DNA from 3 places in the Staphylococcus sp. GW821-FHT11H10 genome. Region 3 is predicted to be linked to each of the others. Evidence: riboswitches for the same ligand, from Rfam matches in the RefSeq annotation. Region 3 holds a riboswitch; each other region holds the start of a gene.
The links. Region 3 has a riboswitch for S-adenosylmethionine ahead of AC1RRU_RS09360 (aminotransferase class I/II-fold pyridoxal phosphate-dependent enzyme). Riboswitches for the same ligand answer to the same signal wherever they lie in the genome.
Positions count from the first base shown of each region.

Region 1: linked by a shared signal. The riboswitch ahead of AC1RRU_RS04755 (MetQ/NlpA family ABC transporter substrate-binding protein) and the one ahead of AC1RRU_RS09360 (aminotransferase class I/II-fold pyridoxal phosphate-dependent enzyme) in region 3 are both predicted to bind S-adenosylmethionine.
Region 2: linked by a shared signal. The riboswitch ahead of metK (methionine adenosyltransferase) and the one ahead of AC1RRU_RS09360 (aminotransferase class I/II-fold pyridoxal phosphate-dependent enzyme) in region 3 are both predicted to bind S-adenosylmethionine.

Region 1 is NZ_JBXARC010000005.1:115,216-122,230, forward strand. Features, by position in the region: gene AC1RRU_RS04730 (AAA family ATPase) at 106-588, shown strand; gene AC1RRU_RS04735 (HAD family hydrolase) at 774-1,520, shown strand; gene AC1RRU_RS04740 (putative glycoside hydrolase) at 1,837-3,162, shown strand; gene AC1RRU_RS04745 (LPXTG cell wall anchor domain-containing protein) at 3,202-3,828, opposite strand; gene AC1RRU_RS04750 (hypothetical protein) at 4,028-4,453, opposite strand; SAM riboswitch class I at 4,601-4,707, shown strand; gene AC1RRU_RS04755 (MetQ/NlpA family ABC transporter substrate-binding protein) at 4,820-5,635, shown strand; gene AC1RRU_RS04760 (aspartate aminotransferase family protein) at 5,877-7,015, shown strand, end outside.
Region 2 is NZ_JBXARC010000035.1:5,081-12,095, forward strand. Features, by position in the region: gene pckA (phosphoenolpyruvate carboxykinase (ATP)) at 1-1,520, opposite strand, end outside; SAM riboswitch class I at 1,686-1,796, shown strand; gene metK (methionine adenosyltransferase) at 1,912-3,108, shown strand; gene AC1RRU_RS12055 (hypothetical protein) at 3,203-4,111, shown strand; gene AC1RRU_RS12060 (aldo/keto reductase) at 4,390-5,226, shown strand; gene AC1RRU_RS12065 (fluoride efflux transporter FluC) at 5,292-5,645, opposite strand; gene crcB (fluoride efflux transporter CrcB) at 5,642-6,007, opposite strand; gene AC1RRU_RS12075 (hypothetical protein) at 6,100-6,405, opposite strand; gene AC1RRU_RS12080 (transaldolase) at 6,669-7,015, shown strand, end outside.
Region 3 is NZ_JBXARC010000017.1:18,854-25,868, forward strand. Features, by position in the region: gene AC1RRU_RS09345 (heavy metal translocating P-type ATPase) at 1-1,503, shown strand, start outside; gene copZ (copper chaperone CopZ) at 1,592-1,798, shown strand; gene AC1RRU_RS09355 (D-lactate dehydrogenase) at 1,969-2,967, opposite strand; gene AC1RRU_RS09360 (aminotransferase class I/II-fold pyridoxal phosphate-dependent enzyme) at 3,000-4,160, opposite strand; SAM riboswitch class I at 4,240-4,347, opposite strand; gene AC1RRU_RS09365 (phytoene desaturase family protein) at 4,427-5,935, opposite strand; gene AC1RRU_RS09370 (phytoene/squalene synthase family protein) at 5,943-6,800, opposite strand; gene AC1RRU_RS09375 (glycosyltransferase family 2 protein) at 6,821-7,015, opposite strand, start outside.

The sequences.
Region 1 (7,015 bases), on a different contig from region 3:
TAAAACTTATATTTATTGAAAATTCATATTTTACAGTTTATAGTTTCATAAATTAGACGTATTTAGCGATAATAAAGTAAATAAATCTTATTAAGTGAGGGGAAAATGGAAAAACGTATTTTAATTATTGGAAGTCCAGGCTCTGGTAAATCGACATTAGCTCATCATTTACATAAAATGTATGGCATACCTTTATATCATATGGATATCATCAATTGGATTGATAACAAAACGACGATTAGTCAAGAAGAATTAATTGAACAGCTTAATCAAATTATTGCTAAAAATACTTGGATTATTGATGGTAATTATTCGGACACACTACCTTTAAGGTTGAAGAGAGCAACTGACGTTATATGGTTAAAAGAACCTAGATGGAAGTGTATTTACCGTGTCATAAAAAGGGTGATTATTCACAATTTGAAACGTCATCGTATTGGGGGTAATCCGAATACAATTAGTTTTGAATTTATAAAATATGTGTGGCAATTTCCTGAAAATAATAATGAATTCATCAAGTTACAACAATTGAAAACGCAAGATCATATTAAATGGGTTATAAGTAATTCAAGTCTCAAAAACTTATAACATAATCATTAAGATGGTCATTAGTTTAAAAAATACCTACAAATATTTAACATAGTTTCTTATTATTAACGACATAAAAACGAACTATTTATATAAAATGTGAATGATAGTTCGTTTTATGTTATCATTTATTTTAAAGTAGGGAGTTTTTGAACCCTTCATTCATTTAAAAAGGCGTGTGAGTAATGATTAAAAAAGTAAAATTGGTTATTTTTGATTTAGATAATACGCTATTTTCTTTTAATAAATTATGGATAAAAGCGAATAAAGATACGTTTGAAACGTATACGTTGTTTAAAGATATAGATTATAGTGACTTTATGAAATTATTTGAAAAATATGATTTATACTTTTGGAAACAGCATGATGAAGGGGTTATTACCTTAGATGAATTGCGAGAGTTAAGACTAATTAAAACTTTACAGCATTTTGATATAAATATTTCTCGCGAAGAAGCTAACGAGTATTTCGAATCCTTTTTTACTAAGCTACTGTCTAGTATAACTGTTAATAGAAAAATGAATGATTTACTTATGACCTTGAAAGAAAATGTAAACATCGCCATACTTACTAATGGAAAGATTAAAGAACAGAACACTAAAATTGATAATCTCGATATTAGAACAATTTTTGAGAAGAATATTTTTATATCTGAAAATATAGGTTGCGAAAAGCCTGATCCTAAAGCATTTTTAAATGTCACGTCTAGATTAAACGTTAATTCTGAAGAGTGCTTGTTTATAGGAGATTCTTATAGAAATGACATCATGGGAGCGTTAAATGTTAATATGGCTGCCATTTGGTTAACGAATTCTGATAAAGATACAGAATTAAATGTAAAAGATGGTCTTTATTGTTGCGAAGATAATATAGAAGTTCTATTAAAAAAGCTCCTTGATGATGAATATAAAGATTTAACAATTTATAACTAGTTTAATATGAAAAATAGAGTGTATAGAAAGTAACTATTTTCTGTACACTCTATTTTTATGCGTGATGGACAATTCTCATCTCAGAACTCTTGTAACATAATCAGGGTATCATTAATTTTAAAAAATTAAATGTATGCAAATATTAGATGATTTATTATATAAAATTTTGCCAAATTGATTAATAGTACATAAAGTATGCTATTCTATAAGAAAGTTAGGTTCTCTTATTTAGGATAATTAAACTATTTAAATCGCTTACTATTCTAAATAATGAGAGCCTAATTATACATATAAAGCATATTCGGAGGCTAAGGGAATGAAAAAGAACAAAATATTTGCTGTATTAACAACAAGTGCTTTGTTACTCGCTGCGTGCAGTAATGGTGATAATTCATCTAGTAGCGGGCAAAAAGGGGACAGCCAGAAGAACGAACAAACTAACAGTCAAAGCGAGAAATTAAAAAAGAATAATGACAAAAATAAGAATGAGAATAAAGTCGATTACCCTAAAGATGGCGTTAAAGGTATTTATGTCACAAGCAATTCGACAGAAGGCGATAAGATTGATGAATTAATTAAGTTCATTAAAGATTCTAAATTAAATACAATGGTTATCGATGTTAAAGATGATGAAGGTAATATCACAATGAAACTTAACACTGGAAATAAACAAGTAGATAAGAACACATTAGATATTGTAGATGGTAAGAAATTGTTGAAAAAATTGCATAATAACAATATTTATCCAATTGCTCGTATCGTTACATTTAAGGATACTAAATTAGCTGAAGAACATCCTGAGTGGTCATTTAAAGAAAGTGATGGGTCAGTTTGGACTAATGGTAAAGGCGATAGCTTTGTTAACCCATTCATGAAGGAAGTATGGGATTATGATATTACTGTCGCTAAAGCAGCAGCTAAAGCTGGATTCCAAGATATCCAATTTGACTATGTGCGTTTCCCAGAAGGCTTTGAAAATGAAGCAGACAGTTTAACTTATAGTAAGGGTGACTACAAAAATAGCAAGTTAAGTTCAGGTGATCAACGTGTTGATACAATTACAAAATTCTTAGAACATGCTAATAAAGAGTTGAAACCAATGGGTGTTAACGTATCGGCAGACGTATTTGGCTATTCTGCATTAGTTAAAAACGCACCAGGCATTGGTCAAAGTTTCCCTAAAATGTCTGAAAATGTAGATGCGATTTCATCAATGATTTATCCTTCACATTGGAGTAACGGTGACTTTGGTTTAGATGCTCCGGATACAGAACCGTACAAAACAGTAAATCGATACATTCAAAAAGAAAATAGTTTACTAGATTCACTAGGTAAGAAAAAACCAATTTCTCGTCCATGGATTCAAGATTTCACAGCATCATATTTAGGTGATGGTAATTATATTGATTATGATGCCAAAGCAGTATCTGAACAAGTTCAGGCTTTAAAAGATAATGGTGTGAATGAGTTCTTACTATGGAATGCGGGTAACGAATATACTGAAGGTGCAAACTATAATCCTAAAAAAGGTAGCGCGAAAGAACGTGACCCAGAAGGTGTAGAGCAAGATACAAAACAGCAAGACAATAAAGACGACAATAAAAAAGATAGTACTGAAGAGAATGGGAACAGCAATCAATAATAAAAAAGGCGAGATGACTTTGAAGTCATCTCGTTTTTTCTATGAGATTTTTTTATGAGATTGTTTAGCTACTAACGCACCGCCTAGTAATAAGAAAATGCTACCTAATAATTGAATGGATTGTTCACTGTCTGAATGACCAGTTTCAGGTAATGAAGATTGAGCATTTGTGCTATTATGGTTACCTTGTTTTTTTACTGATTGAGACGAAGGCACTTCGTTAGATTTAACGTTACCGACATAATATGAATTTAATTCACGCGCACAATCTACAGAATTAATTTTAGATGCTTCTTCCTTTAGATCATCTAATTCAGCAGCATTTGCAATACCGTGTTCAACATATGTTTCTCCACTTTGAAGTTGATTAAAGTTACTATATTTATCATTTTTATATTCGACTTGGCCATTTTTATGAACTTTATAAACCCCTAAACCAGCATTTGCTTTATTATGGCTTTTAATTTCAAAATAGTCCCCTTTGTCGATTACTTTTCCAAAGTTTTGTAAATCTGGATTACCTCCACTATTTGATAACGCCTCTGAAGCAACTTCTTGTGCGTTATTCTTAGTAACGATATCAGCAGCAAAAGCTTGATGTCCACTAAAAGCAGTTAATAATACTGTACTTGAAATAAGTGTTGACGCAAATAGAGAAACCTTCATCACAATGAAAACCCCATTTCATTATTTATCTTTTACAGCCTTAGTGTAACACTCAGAATTAATTAAAATAGGGGTTTAAAGTAAACCATATTGAAACTTTAAATTAGCTTAAAGAATGACATATTTGTAAAGTTAGATTTACAATATTAAAGTTTTTATGAATATAAGTAATCGTGATACTAAATTTAATGATGCTAACTTACCATTTCTTTTTAGAAAAGTAAGGGATAGACCATGCCATGCAAACAGTGAAAATCAAATGTGCAATCATCCATAAACCGTATTCTGTCCAACTAAATTGAAAAAATGAACGTTGTGCCAATAGAATAAGTAATGGATATAATATTAGAAAAATGATGATCAGTAATAAATAACTTATTTTGTAAAAAGGTTTGAAAAATTTATAAATAATTAGAAATGTGATGTAAATTAAAAATCCAATGACAATATGAATCAATAGTTCTAAAATCAGTGGTGTTTGATTTGGGTCAGCAATGAAATCGATATTGATTAATAACAAGGTTAGGTGCGTCGTGTGTGTTACGACATCTATAGTAAACATGATAAGCAATAATAAAATGCTAATCAGTAATGCACTAAGAAAGTGGTAGCCGTATCGTATCATAATTATCCATCCTTCAAATGAGTTTAACAAGCTATTCCCTATGATGAAGGAAATCACACATTTTAAAAATTTAGAATATTTAAAAAATGATATTGACCCAAACACTATCCAATGCTAATATAATAACAATTCAATAAAACTTGTTAACTCTTATCAAGAGTGGTGGAGGGATGTGCCCTAAGAAGCCCAGCAACCGTCGTTTAACGAAATGGTGCTAATTCACATAAAGTAGACAATACTTTAAGAGATAAGAGAAAGTGTATCGATACTTTCTCTTAAATAATAGAAAGTATTTTTTTATGTCTTCTAACTATTTAAGAGTTGAAGTGTAATTGAATCATTATTAAAAAAGAGGTGTCGATATACATGAAAAAATGGTTAAGTGTTATAAGTATTTTAGTTTTAGTTATTGTATTAGCTGGATGTGGCAAAGATAAAGAGGATAATAAAAAAATCACGGTTGCTGCTTCACCTGCACCCCATGGAGATGTGTTGAAGAAAGCTAAAGAACAATTAAAGAAAAAAGGTTATGATTTAGAAGTTAAAGAGGTAAATGATTATAAAGTGCCAAATAAACTATTAGATAAAGGTGATGTAGATGCGAACTTCTTCCAACATGTACCTTATTTAAAAGCTGAAAAGAAGAGTCATGGATATAAAATAGAAGAATTAGGTAAAGTATTTACAACTCCAATGGGCGTATACAGTAAAAAATATAAAAATCTAAAAGATATTCCTGAAGGTTCAACGATTTATGTTTCAAATAATCCAGCGGAAGAAGGACGATTTTTATCATTCTTTGTAGATGAAGGTCTCATTAAGTTGAAAAAAGGTGTCAAAATTGAAGATGCTAAGTTTGAAGATATCGCTGAAAATAAAAAGAATTTAAAATTCAATCATCAACAAGGGGCTGAGTTTTTACCAAAGACATATAAAAACGGTGAAGGAGCAGCAGTGATTATGAATTCTAACTATGCCATCGATAATGGTTTGAAACCTTCTAAAGATGCAATTGTTATGGAAGGTAAATCATCTCCGTTTGCCAATATTATTGCTGTACAAGAAGGACATAAAAAAGATAAAAAGTTCCAAGAATTATTAAAAGTTATGCAATCGAAAGAAATTAAAGATTATATTAAGAAAGAATATGGAGACGATGTAATTCCATACGAAAGTAAATAATTATCCATATTAAACTACCCGCAAAGTAATAGCTTTGTGGGTTCTTTTTAAAAAAAAATAATAAATACCAAAAATTATAAACTTTAATTATTTTTGATTATTCAGAAAATATTTACAAATCTGACAATTATTAGTAATATATTGAATATTATCACTTAAATAGTGTTTATTTAGAGGGCCGTAGAACTTTTCAAATAGAGGGAAGCAAAAGGGATGGTCTATCTTGGGAGGATGAGCCGATATGAGTAAAGCAGAGGAATTAATTAATGAAGATGGGAAATACTTCGCCGCATCAGGGAGAATAAAATACTATCCATTAGCCATTGACCATGGTTATGGTGCGACACTAGTAGATGTGGATGGTAAAGAATATATTGATTTATTATCAAGTGCAAGTTCACAAAATGTAGGACACGCACCTAAACCAGTTACTGAAGCGATTAAGAAACAAGCTGAGAAATTTATTCATTATACACCAGCATATATGTATCATGAACCAGCAGTAAAATTATCTAAAAAGCTATGTGAAATTGCTCCAGGTGACTATGAAAAGCGTGTAACGTTTGGATTAAGTGGGTCTGATGCGAATGACGGTATTATTAAATTTGCGAGAGCTTATACGGGGCGCCCTTACATTATTAGTTTCACAAATGCATATCATGGGTCAACATTTGGGTCATTATCCATGTCTGCCATTAGTTTAAATATGCGCAAACACTATGGACCATTATTGAATGGATTTTATCATATTCCATTCCCTGATAAATATAGAGGGATGTTTGAGCAGCCAAATGCAAATACAGTTGAAGAGTATCTTGCACCATTAAAAGAAATGTTTGCGAAATATGTGCCAGCGGATGAAGTGGCTTGTATAGTTGTAGAAACAATCCAAGGTGACGGAGGTCTATTAGAACCTGTAGATGGTTACTTTGAGGCATTAGAAGCGTTATGCCGTGAACATGGTATTCTAATTGCTGTAGACGATATTCAACAGGGGTTAGGGCGAACTGGTACATGGAGTTCAATTGATCACTTTAATTTCACACCGGATTTAATTACATTTGGTAAATCACTAGCAGGTGGATTACCGATGTCTGCTATTGTTGGTCGTAAAGAAATCATAGAGACACTTGAGGCACCGGCACATCTATTTACAACTGGTGCGAATCCTGTAAGTTGTGAAGCGGCTTTAGCTACATTAGGTATGATTGAAGATGAAGATTTATTAACTGCTAGTTCTGAAAAAGGGGCTTACGTGCGCAAGCGAATGGATCAATGGGTGAATGATTATGATTTCGTTGGAGATGTGCGTGGTAAAGGTTTATCAATTGGTATTGATATCGTATCAAATAAACAAGCTAAGACGAGAGCTTCTGAAGA
Region 2 (7,015 bases), on a different contig from region 3:
CGTTGGATTAAGTCATCGGCTTGAGCGCGATATTTATCAGAATCACTCCAAGCATTAATTGGATTAAGTATTGTTTTAGGAACATCTTCCATTTCAGTAGGAATACTTAAACCGAATTTCTCATCTTTTGTAAACTCTGCATTTTTCAATTTACCTTTAATTGCTTGATCTACCATATAACGAGTGTAATGTAGACTAATACGTCTACCTACGCCATATTTACCACCAGTCCATCCAGTGTTAACTAAGTATACATCAACATCATGTTTATCTATTAGTTCACCTAATAAATCTGCATATTTAATAGGATTAAGTGGTAAGAAAGGTGCACCAAAACAAGTTGAGAATGATGGTTCTGGTTCAGTAACGCCACGCTCAGTTCCAGCTAATTTAGAAGTGAAACCACTTAAGAAATGGTACATCGCTTGAGATTTAGTTAATTTAGCAATAGGTGGAAGTACACCAAATGCGTCAGCAGTTAAGAAAATTATTGTATTAGGATGTGCTGCTTTAGATGGTAATACAATATTATCAATGTGATGAATTGGATAGGCAGCACGTGTATTTTCAGTATATGAATTATCATCGAAATCAACAGCACCACGCTCGTTAACCACAGTATTCTCTAATATAGTACCGTATTGAATCGCGTTATAAATTTGAGGTTCTTTTTCTTTAGAAAGGTTGATTGCTTTTGCGTAACAACCGCCTTCAATATTGAAAATACCATTTTTATTCCAACCGTGTTCATCATCACCAATCAATTTTCTATCCGGTGCTGCTGATAAAGTTGTTTTACCTGTACCTGATAATCCGAAGAATAAGGCTACGTCTCCTTTATCTCCAACATTCGCAGAACAATGCATACTCATAATATCTTGCATTGGAAGCAAGTAGTTCATTACTGAGAAGATACCTTTTTTCATCTCACCAGCATACTCTGTACCACCAATTAAAATGGTTTTATGTTTGAATGAAATGATAACAAAAGTTTCTGATTTAGTTCCATCAACTTCAGGATCAGCTTTAAAGTGAGGTGCTGAAACAATTGTGAAGTTAGGTTTTATATTACTAGCTTCTTCTTTAGAATCTGGGCGGATAAACATGTTTTGAGCAAAAAGGTTATGCCATGCAAGTTCATTGATAACTGTAAGTTTCAATTGTGTGTCTTTGTCACTACCTGCATAACCATTAAAAACGTAAAGTTCGTCTTTTTTATCAAGATAGTCTAAAACTTTAGAGTAGAGATTTAAGAAAGTTTCTTCATCGATAGGTTGGTTGATATCTCCCCAATGAATATTATCTTTATAAGAAGGTTCTGTAACAATGAATTTATCTTTAGGTGAACGTCCAGTGTATTTACCTGTGCTTGCATTGATAGCACCAAGTTCAGTTAATTCTCCTTCATTATTATCCATAATTTTGTAATAAAGTTGAGTTGTTGAAAGCTGAAAAAGAGAGCTTTCTTTTTCCAATAATTTTTTAATTTTAGGTGTTTCGCCGTATGTATCTACTGACATACCCAATCCCTCCAGCGTGTGTTATAGAAATTCAATATTGTAAGCCTTTACATGAAAATAGTATAACATAATGCCGTAATTATTCCACCTGGAAAAGACAAAAAAACATGTAAAAACAAAATTGACATTAATAAATGAATTAGGTAGTATAGTTCTTAACGGATTCTCTTATCCTGAGTGGTGGAGGGACATGGACCCAATGAAACCCAGCAACCTCTTTTTTTAAAGAAAGGTGCCAAACCGTTTGCAGACATATACTCGTCTGAACGATAAGAGCGAATGGACGTTTAAGAGCCTTCTCTCTGTCTTGAATAGTGAAGAAGGCTCTTTTATTTTTGAGCTCACAATTAAAAGAGAATTTTCGTAAATATAGTTATAAAAGGAGCAAATCATGACTTATAATAAACGTTTATTTACTTCAGAATCAGTGACAGAAGGACATCCAGATAAGATTGCTGACCAAGTATCTGATGCCATTTTAGATGAAATCTTAAAAGATGATCCTAATGCACGTGTTGCTTGTGAAACTACTGTAACAACTGGAATGGCTCTAATTTCAGGTGAAATATCTACATCAACTTATGTAGATATACCTAAAGTTGTAAGAGAAACAATTAAAGGTATTGGCTACACTCGTGCTAAATATGGCTATGATTACCAAACTATGGCAGTTTTAACTGCAATCGATGAGCAGTCACCTGATATTGCACAAGGTGTCGACAAAGCACTTGAATACAGAAATGATATTTCAGAAGAAGAGATTGAAGCTACTGGTGCCGGTGACCAAGGTTTAATGTTCGGATATGCTACAAATGAAACAGAAACATATATGCCTCTACCTATCTTTTTATCTCATCAATTAGCGAAGCGTTTATCAGATGTACGTAAAGATGGTATTCTAGATTATTTAAGACCTGATGGTAAGGTTCAAGTTACAGTTGAATACGACGAATCAGATAAACCTAAGCGTATTGATACGATTGTAGTGTCATCTCAACATGCGGATGACATTGAATTAGAACAAATTCAAAGTGACATTAAAGAACATGTAATATACCCAACAGTTCCTGAAGGATTAATTGATAATGAAACGAAATTCTTTATCAATCCTACTGGAAGATTTGTTATCGGTGGACCTCAAGGTGATGCTGGATTAACAGGACGTAAAATCATTGTTGATACTTATGGTGGTTATGCACGTCATGGAGGAGGTTGCTTTAGTGGTAAAGACCCAACTAAAGTAGACCGATCAGCAGCTTATGCGGCAAGATATGTAGCTAAAAATATTGTTGCTGCAGGACTAGCAGACCAATGTGAAGTACAACTTGCTTATGCTATTGGAGTGGCTGAACCAGTTTCAATTTCAATTGATACATTTAAAACGGGCAAAGTTTCCGAGGCTCAACTTGTTGAAGCTGTCAGAGCTAACTTTGATTTACGTCCAGCAGGCATCATTAAAATGTTAGACTTAAAGCATCCTATATACAAACAAACTGCTGCTTATGGTCACTTTGGTAGAACGGATGTATTGTTACCATGGGAGAAATTAGATAAAGTCAATGTATTAAAAGATGCTGTTCAAGCTTAATAAACGCTTTAAATAATATAAAAGAAATTGTCGAAATTATAGATAGTTTCCATTATAATTAGATTTACTGATAGATTAAAGGAGCGTTGATTTAATGAATTCATTTGGACCAATCGAAATTGGTTTAATCGTAGCAATTGTAGTTGCAATTATCTGTTTAATATTATTCTTAGTTACACTTAAAAGTAAAAACAATATTAAACAGAAAACAAAAGAAGAATACGACTTAAAAGAAAAGCAAATGAAAGCGTCACATGACGAAGCCCTAGAGAAAGAACGCATACAAAATAAAAAGCAAGTTACTAAACAAAAAGAAGATTTTGATGCAACTGTAAGCGGTAAAGATCGTGAAATTGATGCATTGAAACTATTCTCAAAAAACAAAAGTGAATATGTTACAGATATGCGCTTAATTGGAATTAGAGATCGTTTAGTGAAAGAAAAACGTATTAGACCTGAAGATATGCATATTATGGCAAACATCTTCTTACCAAGTAATGAATTCAATGATATTGAACGCATTAGTCACCTTGTACTTACTCGTACAGGTCTATATATTATAGATTCTCAACTATTAAAAGGGCATGTTTATCAAGGTATAAGTGATAAGCAATTTAACGAATTGCCTATGATGGAGCATGTATTTAGTACTTTAGATTTAGATGCTAAGTCACCTCAAACGCTAGTACTCGATCAAAATGAAGATAAATCTTCGTTGTCATTCGTTAATTATTCAGATCAACTTACTTCAATTGAAAAGTTAGCGTCAGACTTGCAAACACAATTAGGTGCTAAATATACGCCAACTGCGATTTTATACTTTAATCCTAAACACGATGGAGACGTAACGATTTCAAATTATGCACAAAGTTCAAGTGTTAAAGTTCTAGTTGGACCTGATCAATTAGATGAGTTCTTTAATAAATTTGTATTCCATGGACGTATTCAATATAACGTAGATGAATTACAAAATGTTATGGATAAAATTGAATCATTTAATTAGTATTAGAGCCTGGGACATAAATAATATGATGATGCTATTTTGCAAATTCGCAGTAGCTGACTGAACTGAAAATGCGCTTAACTCAAGCTTTTTTCAGTTCTAGTCATCCTTGCGGGGGTGGGACGACGAATTTAAAAAGAATTCTGTCCCACTCCCTTTTTAATTTTGAGGAGAAGCTTATTTAAATAATAAACTAAACTAATATTAAAGTTTTCAATATGGACATTTTTGGGAATAGAGTAGTAATTATTAAAATAAGAAGAAAAGAGGTTTCTTTTATGGAAACAATTGAATTTTATAATGGTCACACAATGCCTAAAGTTGGAATTGGTACTTTTAGAGTAGAAAATAACGATGAATGTAAGGAGGCAGTTAAGCATGCAATTGTCTCAGGTTATCGTAGTATTGATACAGCTAAAGTATATGGTAATGAAGAACAAGTTGGTTTAGGCATTAAGGAAGGTCTAGAAGCTACTGGGTTAGAACGTAAAGATTTATTCATTACATCAAAACTATATTTTGAAGATTTTGGGCGTGAAAATGTTGCAAATGCTTATGAAACAAGTATCAATAAATTAGGACTAGATTATTTAGATTTATATCTTGTTCATTGGCCTGGTACCAATGAAGCAATAATGATTGATACATGGAAAGGTATGGAAGATTTATATAAAGATGATAAGGTTAAAAATATTGGTGTAAGTAACTTCAATGCAGAACACTTTGAAGCTTTATTAGCTCAAGTTTCTATTAAGCCAGTCATCAACCAAGTAGAATTTCATCCATATTTCACTCAAAATAAACTACGTAAATATTTAGAAGTACAAAATATCCATATGGAGTCATGGTCACCATTTATGAATGCCCAAATCTTAGATGATGAAACACTTAATCAAATTGGTAAAGAAGTTAATAAATCGGCAGCACAAGTCGTCATTCGTTGGAACATGCAACATGGTGTCATCGTTATTCCTAAATCAGTTACACCCCAAAGAATAGAGGAAAATATTAATGTTTTTGATTTCAAACTAACAGATGAACAAATGGAACGAATTGATTCTCTAAATAAAGATCAACGCATTGGTCCTGATCCAGCAACATTTGAAGGACATTAATATAAAATGTAAAAATACACTTCGTAGTTGCAAGATTTAATCTTAAAACTATGAAGTGTATTTATTTATATCGTATAACCAATAAAGCATGAGGTAAACCCTATTACAAATTGTAAAATAGAATAACTAAAAAATTGAACAGGTTTAAAACTTGGCGAAATAAATTGGACGAGTTCATAAGACAAAGTTGAAAAGGTTGTTAATCCTCCAAGGACGCCAGTTATAAAAAACAGTGAAAATAATTGATAATCTTGAGCAATCCCAAATACGAAGCCAATTAAGAAACTACCAACGAGATTGACTATTAAAGTTGCAATCGGTATAGGTGACGTTATTTTACTTTTAAAGACATCTGTTAACCAAGCTCTGATAACAGCACCAATGCCACCACCTATCATAATAAATAGTATATGTATCATGTAGGTTGCCCCCCTAATTTAACACCAAACCAGCAGAAAAGAATGCCTCCTATATAACTGGTTAAGCCATAGATAAAGAGCAAAGCGATACTATTATTTTGCGACATTGTAACTAACTCAAATTGGAAGGTTGAAAAGGTAGTTAAAGCACCTAGTAATCCCGTTGTGACACCTTTTTTAATTAATGGGTTATTTTTAAAAAAATGAATGGATAAAGAAGATAAATATCCCATTAAAAATGCACCCACAATATTCGCAATTAATGTACCGAGTGGTAATCCAGAATCGACATTAAGAGTTGATAAGACATATCTTAGTAATGCTCCAAATAAGCCCCCAATAAACACAAATAAATATTGCATTTTATCACACCTATTCATTATTTTTATTACGATAAACACTAATCGATAATTATTTTTTAACTTAGAAAGTTAGTTCTGGTATTTAAAAAAGTTTACGACAATATACCAAATGTCTTAATTGAGGCATAGATATGGAATAAGATAACAAACAAGATAATTATTGGCAAAATTTTACTCGCAATTCTTATCCATCCTTGTTTATCACCTAAATGTTTAATCGCTTTATCTGAAAATATAATAGAAGCAATTAATATAATCACATTAATGATACTGCACGCAATAAGTAAATATTTAACAGAAGTAATTTGCTGACTTAATAGTGGGTTGAATGTATTAAAATAAAAACTTATGATGAGTAAAATTATTGAGATATAGAAGTATTTTTTTGGCTTAGACATAATGTTCCTCCTACCTAATATCATCTAATCATATTACCATATTTTAATTAACATTTAATAGTGACTAGTGAATTTGACAATTAATTTTGTTAAAAAGCAAAACATTCGCCAAGTGTTTCTAAGAATGATATAAATAATTTATAAATATTTTATTGATGCGGAATAGTCTGATCATCATATGAAAAGAAGCATATACATATAAGAAATCTATTGTGATGTAATTTAACTATCATCGTAATCGAACTTAAAGGAGGAAGAATGAAATGGCAAAATTAAATGTCGAAGTATTTGCAGATGGCGCAGATATTGAACAAATGAAAGCAGCATATAAAAATAAAGAGGTAGACGGATTCACTACTAATCCTAGCTTAATGGCTAAAGCGGGTGTAACAGACTATAAATCATTCGCTGAAGAAGCGGTTAAAGAAATTCCAGATGCATCTATTTCATTTGAAGTATTCGCTGATGATTTAGAAACTATGGAAAAAGAAGCTGAAATATTAAAACAATATGGTGATAATGTTTTTGTCAAAATTCCAGTTGTGAATACTAAAGGCGAATCAACAATTCCGTTAATAAAAAAATTATCAGCGGACAATGTGCGTTTAAA
Region 3 (7,015 bases):
GAGGCACGCCTAATTGATGATAATGGTATGGAGAAAATGGTACCGCTCAATCAAGTTAATGTAGATGATATCTTGTTAATTAAACCCGGTGAAAAGATACCTGTCGATGGTAAAATTATTAAGGGTGAAACTGCTATTGATGAATCAATGCTAACAGGTGAATCCATGCCAGTTGATAAACACGTTGATGATGTAGTAATAGGCTCAACTATGAATACGAATGGTGTTATTACAATTATGGCAACTAAAGTTGGCAAAGATACTGCCCTATCCAATATTATTAAAGTGGTTGAGGAAGCTCAAAGTTCTAAAGCACCTATCCAACGTTTAGCTGATATTATATCAGGTTATTTCGTTCCAATTGTTATTGCGATTGCTTTACTGACATTCTTAATTTGGATTACACTTGTACATCCTGGTCAATTTGAAGATGCACTTGTTGCTGCGATATCAGTTCTAGTGATTGCTTGTCCATGTGCACTTGGTTTAGCTACACCAACTTCAATAATGGTTGGAACTGGTCGCGCTGCTGAAAATGGTATTTTGTTTAAAGGTGGCGAATATGTCGAACGTACAAATCAAGTTGATACAGTTGTGTTTGACAAGACAGGAACACTTACACACGGCAAACCAGAAGTAACTTATTTTGAAGGTGACAAAGATACCTTAACTTTAGTTGCTTCAGCTGAAAATAACTCTGAACACCCACTTGCTACTGCAATTGTTAACTACGCCAAACAACACAAAGTTAACTTGGTAAATGTCACAAATTATCAAACATTACCAGGTCACGGAATACAAGCCATTATAGATGATTCTATGTTATTTGTAGGTAATCAAAAGTTAATGTTAGATCATCAAATCAATATACAAAGCATTAAACAGAAGATGAAACAGATGGAAGCCGAGGGACACACTGTTATGCTAATAGCTTATGATGGCGAACTAAGAGGTATGATTGCTGTAGCTGACACTGTTAAAGCATCTGCTAAAGAAGCTATCCAACAATTATCATCTATGAATATCAGAACGGTCATGCTAACTGGTGATAATGAACGAACTGCAAAAGCTATTGCTAAAGAAGTCGGCATTGATCAAGTCATTGCCGGCGTCCTACCTGAAGATAAAGCACATCATATAACTCAATTACAAGAACAGAAACATAATGTCGCTATGGTCGGTGACGGTATCAATGATGCGCCTGCCCTCGTCAAAGCAGATATTGGCATTGCAATGGGAACGGGCACTGAAGTAGCAATAGAAGCTGCAGATATCACCATTCTTGGCGGAGATATCCAATTAGTTCCTAAGGCCATTCATGCAAGTCATAAAACAATTCGCAATATTAAACAGAACTTATTCTGGGCATTTGGATACAACATTGCAGGCATCCCTATTGCGGCAATGGGATTACTTGCCCCTTGGATAGCTGGTGCTGCGATGGCCTTAAGTTCAGTTAGTGTAGTAAGTAATGCCTTAAGACTAAAACGAATGAAATTATAATTATGAAGCATTTCTATTTTATTTCTTTGTTTATTAAAAAGGAGTAAAATATGGGTATATATTACTAAGAACATCGGAGGTGACAGGTATGATTAATAAAGTTATTAATGTTGAAGGTATGAGTTGTGATCATTGTAGAAATGCTGTTGAATCAGCACTAGCGAAATTAAACGGTGTGACTTCAGCAGAAGTAGACTTAGATAAAAATCAAGTTCGCGTCGATTACGACGAAAATAGAGTATCAGTTGAACAAATGAAAGAAGCTATTGAAGACCAAGGCTACGATGTAAAATAAGATCTGAATAAGAAACCTGCTTTTGTTAGGCAGTCAATAAGGCCCGTACAAAAGCCATTAGGATGTAGGCGAACTAGAAAAGTGAGCAATCGTGCTGGCAAAATATGAGGAGTTGAGTATGGGACATTGAATTTTTAAATAATTCTGTCCCATGCCCAACTCTTATTTTTTTAATTCACTCTTAATTTTGTCGTACCTGTATTCATGACATCAATGACTGCATCGAGTGCATCAACAATTAAGTTCTTAACTGCCGCATCAGTATAAAACGCGATATGTGGTGTTAACCAGATATCTTCTCTAGCAATTAGTTCATCTAATAAGTCATCATTAATTGCTTTATTACGATAATCTCCTGGGAACAACCCTCGTTCATGCTCATAGGTGTCTAACGCTGCGCCTTTAATGTGTCCACTATCAATCGCATCTAGTAATGCTCTCGTATCTACTATCGATCCCCTAGCAGCGTTTACAAATACGGCACCTTTTTTAAATTTTGAAAATAAATCTCTATTGAAGAGATGTGGATTATATTTCGTTGCTGGAATATGAACTGTAACAATATCTGCATCACGTAAAGCTTCTTCCAACGTATCCTTATACTCAACATATTGCGCAACCTTTTCATTAGGAAATGGATCATATGCAACAACATGACTTCTATATCCTTTTGCAAAAATACTTGCCGCTATCGAACCAATACGTCCTGTTCCTATAACAGCTACGGTTAAATCGCTTATTGAACGCGACAATATTGATGGTTCCCATCTAAAATCATAGTCTTTAAGTTTACGTTGAATGTCGTTCTGATTTCTTACAATATTAATGGCTTGTGTCACTGCAAACTCTGCAATTGAACTAGGTGAATATGACGGTACATTAGATATGATAATGCCATATTGTGTAGCTAAATTTAAGTCGTATGTATCAAATCCAGCACTACGTTGTGCAATATGTTTAATGCCAAATTGTTGCAATTTGGCAAATACATCTTCCGATATTGGATGTTGTTGAGACAAAGATAAACCATCAAATCCTTGAACATCATCGACATTATCTTCTGTTAATATTTCTTTATTTAACTCTACTTCGACATTATTTTGTTCCGCCCATTCTTCAATATAAGGAATATCTTCATCTCGTACACTCATTATTTTAATTTTAGTCATAAAATTTCATCCTTTCTATTTGTGACTTCTTGTTACTCGTTATATAAATAAGATAAAGAAGCTAATCGTTTAGCCGCTTCAGTTAATAATTGGTCATCTAATGCTAGGGAAATACGGACGTAATGACGACCATTTTCACCAAATGGAATGCCAGGCGCCACTAAGATCGATTGTTCTTTCAACAAATACTGTTCAAATGATTCACTATCATACCCTGGTGGTGTTTGAAGCCATGAGTAAATACCACCTTTAGAATGTACAAATGGTAAATTGGCATCTTTTAATTGTTTCTCAAACGTGTCACGACGACGTTTGAATGTTTCATTTTGTTGATCTAGAAAGTCATCATAGTGATTAAGTGCGTATGTTGCTGCATCTTGAAGGGCACCAAACATACCAGCATTAGTATGTGTTTGATATTTCTTCAGCGCTTGTATCATGTCTTTGTTACCTACTGCGAATCCTACTCTAAATCCTGACATATTATAACCTTTAGATAATGAAAAAATTTCAATTGCTACTTCCTTTGCATCTTTAGAAGCAAGTATACTTGGGTTCTTTGCATCAAATCCAAAAGCACTATACGCGAAATCATGAACGATCTTTGTATGCGTACCTTTAAATCTTTGAATTGCTTCATCAAACACTGCTTTAGTAGCCGTTGATCCAGTAGGATTATTTGGGTAAGTCAAATAAACGAGTGACGTACGTGCTAATGTTTGTGCATCTACTTTGCTCCAATCTGGCAAATAATGTGGTGGCTCCAAATTAAGTGGTACTGGATTGGCATCAGCAAGCATGACACCAGCAAGATAATCCGTATAACCTGGGTCTGGAAGTAGCACGTTTTCTCCAGGATTAACAATACATGTAGGCAAAGCCACTAAACCATTTTTAGTACCATAAAGTATGCACACTTCATCATCTTTATGCAGTTCAACACCATATTGTCGTTGATAGAAATTAACAATTGCTTCTTTAAAGGATTCCTTACCATGAAATGCACCATATTTTTGATTTTCAGGAATTCGAACAGCATCAGCAAAGTGATCAACAATGCCTTTAGGCGTTTCGCCATCCGGGATACCAACTGCCATATTAATTAACGGTAGTGGTCCATGCTCAACCTTACGCCCCATCGTTTTACCAAAATAACTATCAGGAATATTGGCTAGTTTATTAGAAATTGTCATTATTTACCCCCTTTTCAAATTAAAAAAGCTATATATCACTCTCAATTGATAGTGACATATAGCTTAGTTATGACTATGACACTTATCTTTGAGGCATACCTCTTTGGAGTTAGCACAGTACTTTTGTCTTTTAAGTCTGTTGCTGAAGTTTCATTGGGCCAAATCCCTTCACTTCTCTGGATAAGTCTATTGAATTAATATTTATTGTATCAGTTCAATAAGTATTGTCAATATTTATAATTTTCAGATTTATAGCAAGTTTTACTTTATTTTCCGTGTTCTATGTCTTCTAACATTGCTTCGGCAGTAATTTTAGCACTCGTCAACACAATTGGCACACCTGCACCAGGGTGCGTACTTGCCCCTGCAAAGTATAAGTCTTTATAATCTCTTGATACATTTGGTGGTCTATAATAATTACTTTGTGTAAGTGTTGGCATAAGTCCAAATGCTGAGCCGAATTTGGCATTATAACGACTCTCAAAATCAAGCGGTGTAAATACTGTTTCAGATACAACATCCTGACGTATATCTTTAAGTGCCTCAATCGTTTCTAATTTGTTATAAATGACATCTTTCGCTTTTTCAACCATATTAGGATCGTTCCAGTCAATTTCACCTGTCTTCAACTCAGGGACTGGCATTAAGACATACATCCCTGTCTGATCTTTAGGCGCTAATGCTTCGTCTTCTACAGATGGGAAGTAAAGATATAATGATGGGTCATCAGGCATCTTACCACTAAAAATGTCATCAATATTGCCTCTAAAATCTCTAGCAAATACAACATTATGTACATGTAATTTATCACGTAATTGACGATTAATACCTGCATAAATTAAAAATGCTGAACATGAATAGTCCATGTTATCTACCTTTTCAGGAGAATAGTTCTTTAAAGGTGAGTGCACAGGCATTAAGTTTTGTGCCACATATGGAAAGTCAGCAGTACATAGCACTTTGTCAAAACGTCGAATATCACCATTAACACGTAGACCATCTGCACGTTTGAATTTAGGGTCAATAATGATTTCTTGTACATCTGCATTAAGTTCTACTTTAACACCATGGTCTTGACCAAGTTGTAGTAAACCTTGTGCTAAGCCATACATACCGCCTTTTATATAATGAACACCATGTACCATTTCAATCATTGGAATAATAGAATAAATTGAAGGCCCTTGTTTAGGATCAATACCTATGTATAACGTTTGAAATGCGAGTAACTTACGTATTTTTTCATTGGATACATAATTATCTATTAATTGATTCGCATTATTAAATGTCTTTAATTTTAATCCACGATATAGCGTCAATGGGTTATAAAATTCACTTGGTTTACGGAATGTTCGTTCAAGGAAGTATTTGCGAGCCACTTCATATCGTTTATACACATCCGTTAAAAATTGCATAAAACCTTGAGTAGAACCTGGTTCTGTCGCTTCTAACGTTTGACTAAGTTGTGCTAAATCAGTTGATACACTCACTTTATCTTTATCAGAAAAATAAATATCAAAAATATGTGTAAGTGGCTTCATATCTACGTAATCTTCAAAGCGTTTGCCACTTTCTTCAAATACGGCTTTATAAACATCCGGTACCATCACTATGGTTGGTCCCATATCAAAAGTAAAGCCATCTTTCTTAAATTGGCTCATACGGCCACCAACTTGTTCATTCTTCTCAAATATTGTAACTTGATGACCTTTAGCGGCTAGTCGTGCTGCAGCTGCTAAGCCGGTAACGCCAGCGCCTACTACTGCTATATTGCATATATCTGACCTAATCTTTATATTTTTTCTTTAAATTGCGGTAGATTTTATGTTTTTTCCATTTAGAAACGTACGCACGGTCTTTCAATGAGTAATCTGCTTTACGTACTTCGGTTAATATACCTCGATATACTTGGGCTGCTAACTCAATAATCATTCGAGATTCTTCATTGTATACATCAAGATGATTTAAAACCATGTCATAGTTATTATCGGCTAATGTAGCGTAGAATTCCCAAATTTTAATGTAATTGTCAGAGAGTTGATCACGTTCTATTTCATCAGCAATTGAAACATTAAATTCATTTAAACGCGCTTTACTAAAGTAAATACGCCCGTTGCGATAATCTTCACCAACATCACGTAGTATGTTCGTTAATTGAAGCGCTTCACCTAATTGCTTTCCATACTCATATGCTTCATCTGACGGTGGCGTTGCTAGTATTGGGATCAGTAATACGCCTACAGTTCCCGCAACACCATAACAATAATCTAGTAGACCACGATCTGTTTCAAACATTTCGAAATGCTGGTCTGCTTCAACCGTATCAATTAAGTCATAGAGGGCTTGGAAATTCATTTGGAAATGTGTAGCTGCATCAGCAAATGCCGTCATAATGCGGTCATCACTTTCAAATGTCGTTGTTGTTTGATGTTCAATAGCTTTAACATCACGGTTAATCTTATGTAGATATTCCACGTCTTGGTGTACATCGATACTATCATCAACGATTCTACAAACTGCATAAATCGCCCAGATTGCTCGTCGTTGTTGTTCTGGTAACATATCAAACGCATATGAGAAACTCTTGGAGTAATCTTTCATAATTTGATGACAATATTGATAATTTTCTTCTAATGTGCTCATGGAGAACCCCCTGCTAAATATTATTTAATACTAAATTGTCGTCCCTTCCATTTTACCTGTTTCGTGTAATGAATGTGACGATATGAATTTATATAAACTAAAATAAACACTAAAAACAATATTGGGTTGATAGCTAAAAATAAAATTGAAAAACGTCCTACTCGACGATGTAAACGAATAAATTGTAATGTATATAAACTATATGATAACGCCAT